One region of the Streptomyces sp. MB09-02B genome, then DNA from elsewhere that is predicted to be linked to it. Evidence: predicted binding sites of a transcription regulator. Region 1 holds the regulator's gene; the other holds the start of a gene.
The links. The regulator HspR, encoded in region 1, represses chaperone genes until heat shock. The targets are predictions, from matches to a motif close to TTGAGNNNNNNNNNCTCAA.

Region 1 (4,412 bases):
CGGCTCCTCGCTGCCGAAGGACGAGGTCGACCGGATGCGCCAGGAGGCCGAGAAGTACGCGGAGGAGGACCACGCCCGCCGCGAGGCCGCCGAGAGCCGCAACCAGGGCGAGCAGCTCGTCTACCAGACCGAGAAGTTCCTCAAGGACAACGAGGACAAGGTCCCCGGTGACATCAAGACCGAGGTCGAGGCGTCCGTCGCCGAGCTGAAGGAAGTGCTCAAGGGCGAGGACACCGCCGAGATCCGCACGGCCACCGAGAAGGTCGCTGCCGTCTCGCAGAAGCTCGGCCAGGCCCTCTACGCCGACGCCCAGGCCGCGCAGGCCGCGGGCGGCGAGGCCGGCGCCGGCGCCGGCGACGCCAAGGCCGACGATGACGTCGTCGACGCCGAGATCGTCGACGAGGACCGGAAGGACGGTGCCGCGTGACGGAGGAGACCCCGGGCTTCGACGAGCAGCAGCCGCAGTCGGCGCAGCCGCAGCAGCCTGATGTCCCCTCCGGCTCCGAGGACGCCGAGCCGAAGGCCGCCCCCCAGGAGGGGGCGGCCCCGGCCGGGGACGCGGCAGCGACGGCCCAGGTGGCCGGTCTGACGGCTCAGCTGGACCAGGTGCGTACGGCGCTCGGTGAGCGCACGGCGGACCTCCAGCGCCTCCAGGCCGAGTACCAGAACTACCGTCGCCGGGTCGAGCGCGACCGGATCACGGTGAAGGAGATCGCCATCGCGAACCTCCTCACCGAACTCCTGCCCGTGCTCGACGACATCGGGCGCGCGCGGGAGCACGGCGAACTCGTCGGCGGCTTCAAGTCCGTCGCCGAGTCCCTCGAGACCGTCGCGGCGAAGATGGGACTCATGCAGTTCGGCAAGGAGGGCGAGCCCTTCGACCCGACGATCCACGAGGCCCTGATGCACAGTTACGCGCCCGACGTCACCGAGACGACGTGCGTGGCGATTCTCCAGCCGGGGTATCGCATCGGCGAGCGCACCATCCGCCCCGCGCGGGTGGCCGTGGCCGAGCCGCAGCCCGGCGCGCAGACCGCCAAGGCCGAGGGCTCCGAGGAGCAGGCGGCGGCGGCCGACGACAAGGAGAGCGGTGGCCCGGACGAGGGCTGACGCCGACGAAGTGCACACCCGGTGGAAGGAGGGACGTCGCGGATGAGTACCAAGGACTTCATCGAGAAGGACTACTACAAGGTCCTCGGCGTCCCCAAGGACGCCACCGAGGCCGAGATCAAGAAGGCGTACCGCAAGCTCGCCCGCGAGTACCACCCGGACGCCAACAAGGGGAACGTCAAGGCCGAGGAGCGCTTCAAGGAGATCTCCGAGGCCAACGACATCCTCGGTGACCCCAAGAAGCGCAAGGAGTACGACGAGGCCCGCGCCCTCTTCGGCAACGGCGGCTTCCGCCCCGGACCCGGCGCCGGCGGCGGCTCGTTCAACTTCGACCTGGGCGACCTCTTCGGCGGCGGCGCCCAGGGCGGGGGACAGGCGGGCGGCTTCGGCGGGGGCATCGGCGATGTCTTCGGCGGCCTGTTCAACCGGGGCAGCTCCGGCACCACCCGCGTGCAGCCCCGGCGCGGCCAGGACATCGAGTCCGAGGTCACGCTGAGCTTCACCGAGGCCATCGAGGGCGCGACCGTCCCGCTCAGGATGTCCTCGCAGTCGCCCTGCAAGGGGTGTTCCGGCACCGGCGACGCCAACGCCACCCCCCGGGTGTGCCCGACGTGCGTCGGCACCGGTCAGGTCGCGCGGGGATCCGGCGGCGGTTTCTCCCTGACGGACCCCTGCCCGGACTGCAAGGGCCGCGGCCTGATCGCCGAGCACCCCTGCGACATCTGCAAGGGCTCGGGCCGCGCCAAGTCCTCCCGCACCATGCAGGTCCGGATCCCGGCGGGCGTCTCCGACGGCCAGCGGATCCGGCTGCGCGGCAAGGGCGCCCCCGGCGAACGGGGCGGCCCTGCGGGCGACCTGTACGTCGTCGTGCACGTCGACCCGCACCCGGTGTTCGGCCGCAAGGACGACAACCTCACGGTGACCGTCCCGGTGACGTACCCCGAGGCGGCGCTCGGCGGAGAGGTCCGGGTCCCGACCCTGGGCGGACCGCCGGTCACCCTGAAACTGCCTCCGGGCACCCCCAACGGCCGTACGATGCGGGCCCGGGGCAAGGGCGCCTTCCGCAAGGACGGCACCCGCGGGGACCTGCTGATCACGGTCGAGGTGAGTGTCCCGAAGGACCTGTCGGGGAAGGCTCGTGACGCGCTGGAGGCGTATCGCGAGGCGACCGCGGGCGAGGACCCGCGAGCGGAGCTGTTCCAGGCCGCGAAGGGAGCATGAATGTGATGGACGGCCGCCGTAGGCAGAACTCATTTGGCAACCGGGCTTATGAGCTGACGGAAGAGACACCGGTGTACGTCATCTCGGTGGCCGCCCAGCTCTCCGGTCTGCACCCGCAGACCCTGCGCCAGTACGACCGTCTCGGACTGGTCTCCCCGGACCGCACCGCCGGGCGCGGCCGTCGCTACTCGGCCCGTGACATCGAACTGCTGCGCACCGTCCAGCAGTTGTCGCAGGACGAGGGCATCAACCTGGCCGGCATCAAGCGCATCATCGAACTGGAGAACCAGGTCGCCGTGCTCCAGTCCCGGGTGGCCGAGATGGAGGCCGCACTCGACGGCGCCGCCGCGGCCATGCGCCAGCGCGAGGCGGCGGTCCACGCGTCGTACCGGCGCGACCTGGTGCCGTACCAGGAAGTGCAGCAGAGCAGCGCGTTGGTGGTGTGGCGGCCGAAGGGGCGGCAGACGTCGTCCGACTGACGGCTCGTCCGACCGGTGGCTCGTCCGACTGACGGCTCGTCAAGCAAGCGCAGGGGCCCGGAGGTTCAGGTGAACCTCCGGGCTCCTTTCGTGCCCCGCTCGGTGTCACACGTCCGGCGTGATGTCCAGCTCGGTGGCGACCACGACGTTCGGCTCACGGGTCCACTTGAAGTGGGAGTTCCAGTCGTCGTCGACGGCGTCCACGAAGAAGCAGCGTTCCTCGCCGTCCGGGACGGTCCGGTACTCGTACGAGGTGGTGGCCGCCGACAGCCACTCGACCTCGCCCGCCGAGCACACCTGCTGCTCCTCGTCGCCGATCAGCACGCCGCCGTAGACGACGTACCGGGCCAGGTCGGGCGTCGGGTTGGCGTCCCAGTTCAGTTCGAAGCCGTACTCGGTCGGTGTGGCGGTCAGCCCCGTGACCGCGGAGGGCGGGGTGTCGTCCCGGCGCCGCCCGTCGACGGAGGCGGACCGCGCGGACTCGTTGCCCGCCGCGTCGACCGCGGTCACCCGGTAGTGGTAGGTGACGCCCTGCTCGGCGGAGGCGTCCCGGTACGAGAGCTGGTCGGTGGTGCCGACCCGGGTGTAGGTGCCGTCGGCGCTCGCCGCCCGGTACACCCGGTACGACGACGCTCCCGTGACCGCCGTCCAGCCGACGCGGATGCCGCCGTCCTCGGAGGTGTCGGTGATGTCCACACCCGGGGGAACGCCGGGCGCGACCCGGTCGACGGTGGTGACAGCCTTCTCCGCGGTGCCCTGCGACTCGTTCCCGGCCTGGTCGAGGGCGCGGACCACGTAGTGGTACCGCGCGCCGGTGACCGGAAGGGTGGCGTCCGTGAACGACGTCCCCGTGGTCGTCGTCATCGGCTCGGCGAAGGCCCCGCCCTCCGCGCGGCGGTACACGCGGTAGCCCCGGAGGTCCATCTCCTTGTTCTTCGCCCAGCTCAGCTTGGCCTTGCCGGTCGCCTGGTCGTACGCCATGGCGACGCCCGTCGGCGCCAGCGGGGCGACCTTGTCGACGGTGGCGGAGGTGCGGGGCGCGTACGTGAACTTGACCTTGGCGGAGCCGGTCCAGTTGACGTAGTCGACGCGGAGGGTGTGTTTGCCGGCGGGGATGGTGAGGTTGACGGTCTTGGAGACGGTGGTGGTGCCGTTCTTCCAGAGGTCGATCTTGCGGGCGTCGGGTGTGTCCGGGTCGAGGTGGACGCGGATGCCGTCGAGGCCGGAGACGGAGAGCGCGAACGGGCCGCCGGAGCCGAAAGTCGCGGGTGACGGTCCAGCGGACGCCGAATTTGTCGGCCGGCAGCCCGGTGGCGGGCGCGCCGGTGCCCCAGTTCTCGCTGATCTTCGCGTCGCAGTCCGTCTTCTTCGGCGTACCGGAGAAGGTGGTGTTCGCGAAGAGCTGCCGTTTGAAGGCGGGGGAGGCACACGTGCCGGCCGCGTTCGCCGACGTGGCGGTCACGGTCACCGCGAGCAGGCCTCCGACGGTGGCGAACACGACGGCGGTGGCTGTGGCCGCCGTCGAGCGTCTGACTGAGGTCATGGGGTCCTTCATGAGGGGGGTGCCGATCGTCGTCGGCGGGGGACACCGCCGGCGACGAT
Region 2 (4,412 bases), on a different contig from region 1:
TCGCCCTTGGCCGGATCCGGGAAGGGATTCAGCTACGAGCGTGGACGGGAACCTTTCGAGTACCCCCGGTCACGGGTTCTTCTCCATCGACGGGGAGGACGACGGGGAGGTCGTGCCGTCCGTTCCGGAGGCGGTCGGCCCGAGCGTCGCCGGTCCCACGATCAGGCCCTCTCCCTCGCCGAACGTGTCCACGCGGACCGTGTCGCCGTCCTTGATCTCGCCGGAGAGGATCTCCTTCGCGAGGCGGTCGCCGATGGCGGTCTGGACGAGGCGGCGCAGGGGGCGGGCGCCGTAGGCCGGATCGTTGCCCTCGTCCGCCAGCCAGGCCAGGGCCTCGGGGGTGATCTCCAGGGTGAGGCGGCGCTCGGCGAGGCGCTTGGCGAGGCGGTCGATCTGAAGCTTGGCGATGCGCTCCAGCTCCTCCTTGTTCAGCGCGGAGAAGACGACCAGGTCGTCCAGGCGGTTGAGGAACTCGGGCTTGAAGGAGGCCCGGACCACCTCCAGGACCTGCTGCTTCTTCTCCGCCTCGGTGGTGACGGGGTCGACCAGGTACTGGCTGCCCAGGTTCGAGGTGAGGATCAGGATGGTGTTGCGGAAGTCGACCGTGCGGCCCTGGCCGTCGGTGAGCCGGCCGTCGTCGAGGACCTGGAGGAGGATGTCGAAGACCTCCGGGTGGGCCTTCTCCACCTCGTCGAGCAGGACCACGGAGTACGGGCGCCTGCGGACGGCCTCCGTCAGCTGGCCGCCCTCCTCGTAGCCGATGTAGCCGGGGGGCGCGCCGACCAGCCGGGCCACGCTGTGCTTCTCGCTGTACTCCGACATGTCGATGCGGATCATGGCCCGCTCGTCGTCGAAGAGGAAGTCGGCGAGGGCCTTCGCCAGCTCCGTCTTGCCGACGCCCGTGGGGCCCAGGAAGACGAAGGAGCCGGTCGGGCGGTCCGGGTCGGCGATACCGGCCCGGCTGCGGCGTACGGCGTCGGACACCGCCCGTACGGCCTCGGTCTGGCCGATGAGGCGGCGGCCCAGCTCGTCCTCCATGCGGAGCAGCTTCTGGGTCTCACCCTCCAGCAGGCGGCCGGCCGGGATGCCGGTCCAGGAGGCGACGACGTCGGCGATGTCGTCGGAGCCGACCTCGTCCTTGACCATGGTGTTCTTGGCGTTCTTGGACGCGGCGGCCTCCTCCTCCGCCTCGGAGGCCTCCTCCAGCGCCCGCTCCAGCGTGGGGATCTCGCCGTAGAGGAGCTTGGAGGCGGTGTCGAAGTCGCCGTCGCGCTGGGCGCGTTCGGCCTGACCGCGCAGGTCGTCGAGCTTCTCCTTCAGCTCACCGACGGCGTTGAGGGACTGCTTCTCCTTCTCCCAGCGGGCGGTGAGGCCGCGCAGCTCCTCCTCCTTGTCGGCGAGGTCGCGGCGCAGACGCTCCAGACGCTCGCGGGAGGCGACGTCGGTCTCCTTGTCGAGCGCCATCTCCTCCATGCGCAGCCGGTCCACGGACCGCTGCAGCTCGTCGATCTCGACGGGCGAGGAGTCGATCTCCATCCGGAGCCGCGAGGCGGACTCGTCGACGAGGTCGATGGCCTTGTCGGGGAGGAAGCGGGAGGTGATGTAGCGGTCGGAGAGGGTGGCGGCGGCGACCAGCGCCGCGTCCGCGATGACGACCTTGTGGTGAGCCTCGTAGCGGCCCTTGAGTCCGCGCAGGATGGCGATGGTGTCCTCGACGGTCGGCTCGGCGACCAGCACCTGCTGGAAGCGGCGCTCCAGCGCCGGGTCCTTCTCGATGCGCTCGCGGTACTCGTCGAGGGTGGTGGCGCCGACCATGCGCAGTTCGCCGCGGGCCAGCATCGGCTTGAGCATGTTGCCGGCGTCCATGGCGGAGTCGCCGCCGGCGCCCGCGCCGACGACCGTGTGCAGCTCGTCGATGAAGGTGATGATCTGCCCGTCGGAGTCCTTGATCTCGGCGAGGACGGTCTTCAGCCGCTCCTCGAACTCGCCCCGGTACTTCGCCCCGGCGACCATGGCGCCGAGGTCGAGCGAGACGAGCCGCTTGTTCTTCAGGGACTCGGGGACGTCGCCCTTGACGATCCGCTGGGCGAGCCCCTCGACGACGGCGGTCTTGCCGACGCCGGGCTCACCGATGAGGACGGGGTTGTTCTTGGTCCGGCGAGAGAGCACCTGCACGACCCGCCGGATCTCCTGGTCCCGGCCGATGACGGGATCGAGCTTGCCCTCCCGCGCGGCGGCGGTGAAGTCGGTCCCGAACTTCTCCAGGGCCTTGTACTGGCCCTCCGGATCGGCGGTCGTCACCCGGCGTCCTCCCCTTGCCTTCTGGAACGCCTCCTGCAACTTCCTGGCGTTCGCCCCCTGCCGGGAGAGTACGTCCCCGGCCTGGCCGCCCTTCTCCGCGACCCCGATCAGGAGGTGCTCGGTGGAGACGTACTCGTCGCCCAGCTCCTTGGCCTTGGCCTGGGCCTCGGCGACGACGCTCAGCAGCTCACGGTTGGGCTGGGGCGGCGAGACGGTGGAGCCGGTCACGCTGGGCAGACCGGCCAGGATCTTCTCGGCGCCCGCGCGCACGGCCGCCTGATCGGCGTCCACGGCGGCGAGCAGGTCCGTGATGTTCTCGTTGTCCTGGCCCTGCAGCAGAGCCAGCAGCAGGTGGGCGGGGGTGAAGTCGGGGTGTCCCTCGGACACGGCCCGGTTGCTGGCCGCGTTGATCGCGTCCCGGCTCCTGTTGGTCAGCTCGGCGTCCACGTTCGCGTTTCCCTCCTTGCGTCAGCCGTCAGCCACGGTGACGTGAGCAACGTACATAAAGTTGAGTCTATTCCACTCAAGGTGGCGCTGGGAGGGGTTCCCCCGGACTCGCCGCCGGGTCGGCCGCTACATTCCAGACCGTGAGCATCTATCGAGTGGACCTGGATGACCCGGACGCCGCCTACCTCGCCTTCTGGCAGGAGCGCCACCTCTGCACACTGACCACCCTCCGCGCCGACGGCAGCCCCCATGTGGTGCCGGTCGGAGTGACATACGAACCCGGGGCCCGTCTCGCTCGGGTGATCACCCGTACGGGGAGCGCGAAGGCGCGGCATGTGCGCGCCGCGGGCGCCGAGGGGGCCCGGGTCGCGGTGTGCCAACTGGAGGGGGCGCGCTGGGCCACGCTGGAGGGGCTCGCCCGGGTGCACGAGGACCGGGAGCGGGTCGCGGAGGCCGAGCGGCGGTACGCGGAGCGGTACGGCAGGGAGCCGCGGCCCAATCCGGAGCGCGTGGTGATCGAGATCGAGCTGACACGGGCGCTGGGACGAGGCTGACCCACGGGTGCGACCGGGCGCGGCCCGCGCGCCGACGGTGACCGTCCGCTTCCGGTTGACCTTTTTTCGGACAGATGAGCGGGCGGACACGGGGGCGCCGACATCGGGGGCCATCCCGAAATGTCGCCGTAAACCTGCAGCGGCGTCACCGTGTTCAGGTCACGGTGACGCCGCTGCTGGGGGGAAGCGCCTGAGCGATGTGAAACGACGGGGGATCGCTTCAGGCACTGCGGGGGGTGGCTGAGACGGCCGTGGAGGCCGGGGTCTCCGGCTCGGCGAGCCGGTGGTCGCGCTGGTCGAGATTGACGAAGACCATCCCGTACCGAACGGCACACCGTACTGGCTGTGGCGCGCCGCGCGGTCGCCGCAGACATCGGTACGCCCGGATGTCCTCGTCCTCGTCCCGGGTCACCACCACCGGTTCGCCGAACACGGTCACCATCAACGAGTCACCGCTGTGGGGGATGGCGGTGGCCAGGTCGATGAAGTGCCAGCCGGAGCGATAGGCGGTGGCCATCTCGCGCCGGAAGGAACGGTCGTCAGGCGGAGTGGTCACATCAGCTCCCTGCTCCGTCGTCGGCCGGGGGCACCGGCCAAGTCGTGTCTGCGGCCCGCGCCAGTGCCGTCGACTCCACCACCGCCGGCCAACTGGTGTCCGCGCGAATGTCACCCTTCGTTTCGGAGAGACCGCTCAGCGCTCCGAAAACGACAACGGTGGAGAAGGCGGCGACAAGCACCGAGCGAAGCATTCTCTTGCGCATAGTCGGCTTCGTCCTCACTTGAAGGTCCCTCTTCCCCCGTCGAGTACGACGATGGCTCATTCGGGCACGTCATGGCCACATAATCGATGCATCATGTTCCTGCATGTTCAGGACCCTGGGGGGTGGAGATTTGGTGGAAAATCGGGTTGAAGCGATACATCCCCACACGGTGGCTGATCTGTGCGACGAGGGAGCACGTCTCTACGCACACGCACTGCGGACGGGACGCATCGCACGCGAGGAGGTGGAGTCCGCCCCCTGCCTCATGGAGTTCCCCCTGCTCCATCCCGACCCTGATGACGCGAACTGGCTTCGTCCCGTTCCCCCTTCGGTCGCACTGGCCCAGCGA

Region 2: the regulator HspR is predicted to act here: its motif matches at 2,810-2,828, upstream of clpB (ATP-dependent chaperone ClpB).

Annotation. Positions count from the first base shown of each region.
Region 1 covers NZ_JARGEE010000477.1:1,880-6,291, forward strand. The annotation lists gene dnaK (molecular chaperone DnaK) at 1-427, shown strand, start outside; gene grpE (nucleotide exchange factor GrpE) at 424-1,110, shown strand; gene dnaJ (molecular chaperone DnaJ) at 1,153-2,331, shown strand; gene P1P70_RS38350 (heat shock protein transcriptional repressor HspR) at 2,337-2,810, shown strand; gene P1P70_RS38355 (cellulose 1,4-beta-cellobiosidase) at 2,916-4,238, opposite strand; partial or broken gene P1P70_RS38360 (hypothetical protein) at 4,241-4,412, shown strand, end outside.
Region 2 covers NZ_JARGEE010000298.1:5,925-10,336, reverse strand. The annotation lists gene clpB (ATP-dependent chaperone ClpB) at 70-2,748, opposite strand; gene P1P70_RS31500 (pyridoxamine 5'-phosphate oxidase family protein) at 2,889-3,302, shown strand; gene P1P70_RS31495 (hypothetical protein) at 3,523-3,858, opposite strand; gene P1P70_RS31490 (helix-turn-helix transcriptional regulator) at 4,167-4,412, shown strand, end outside.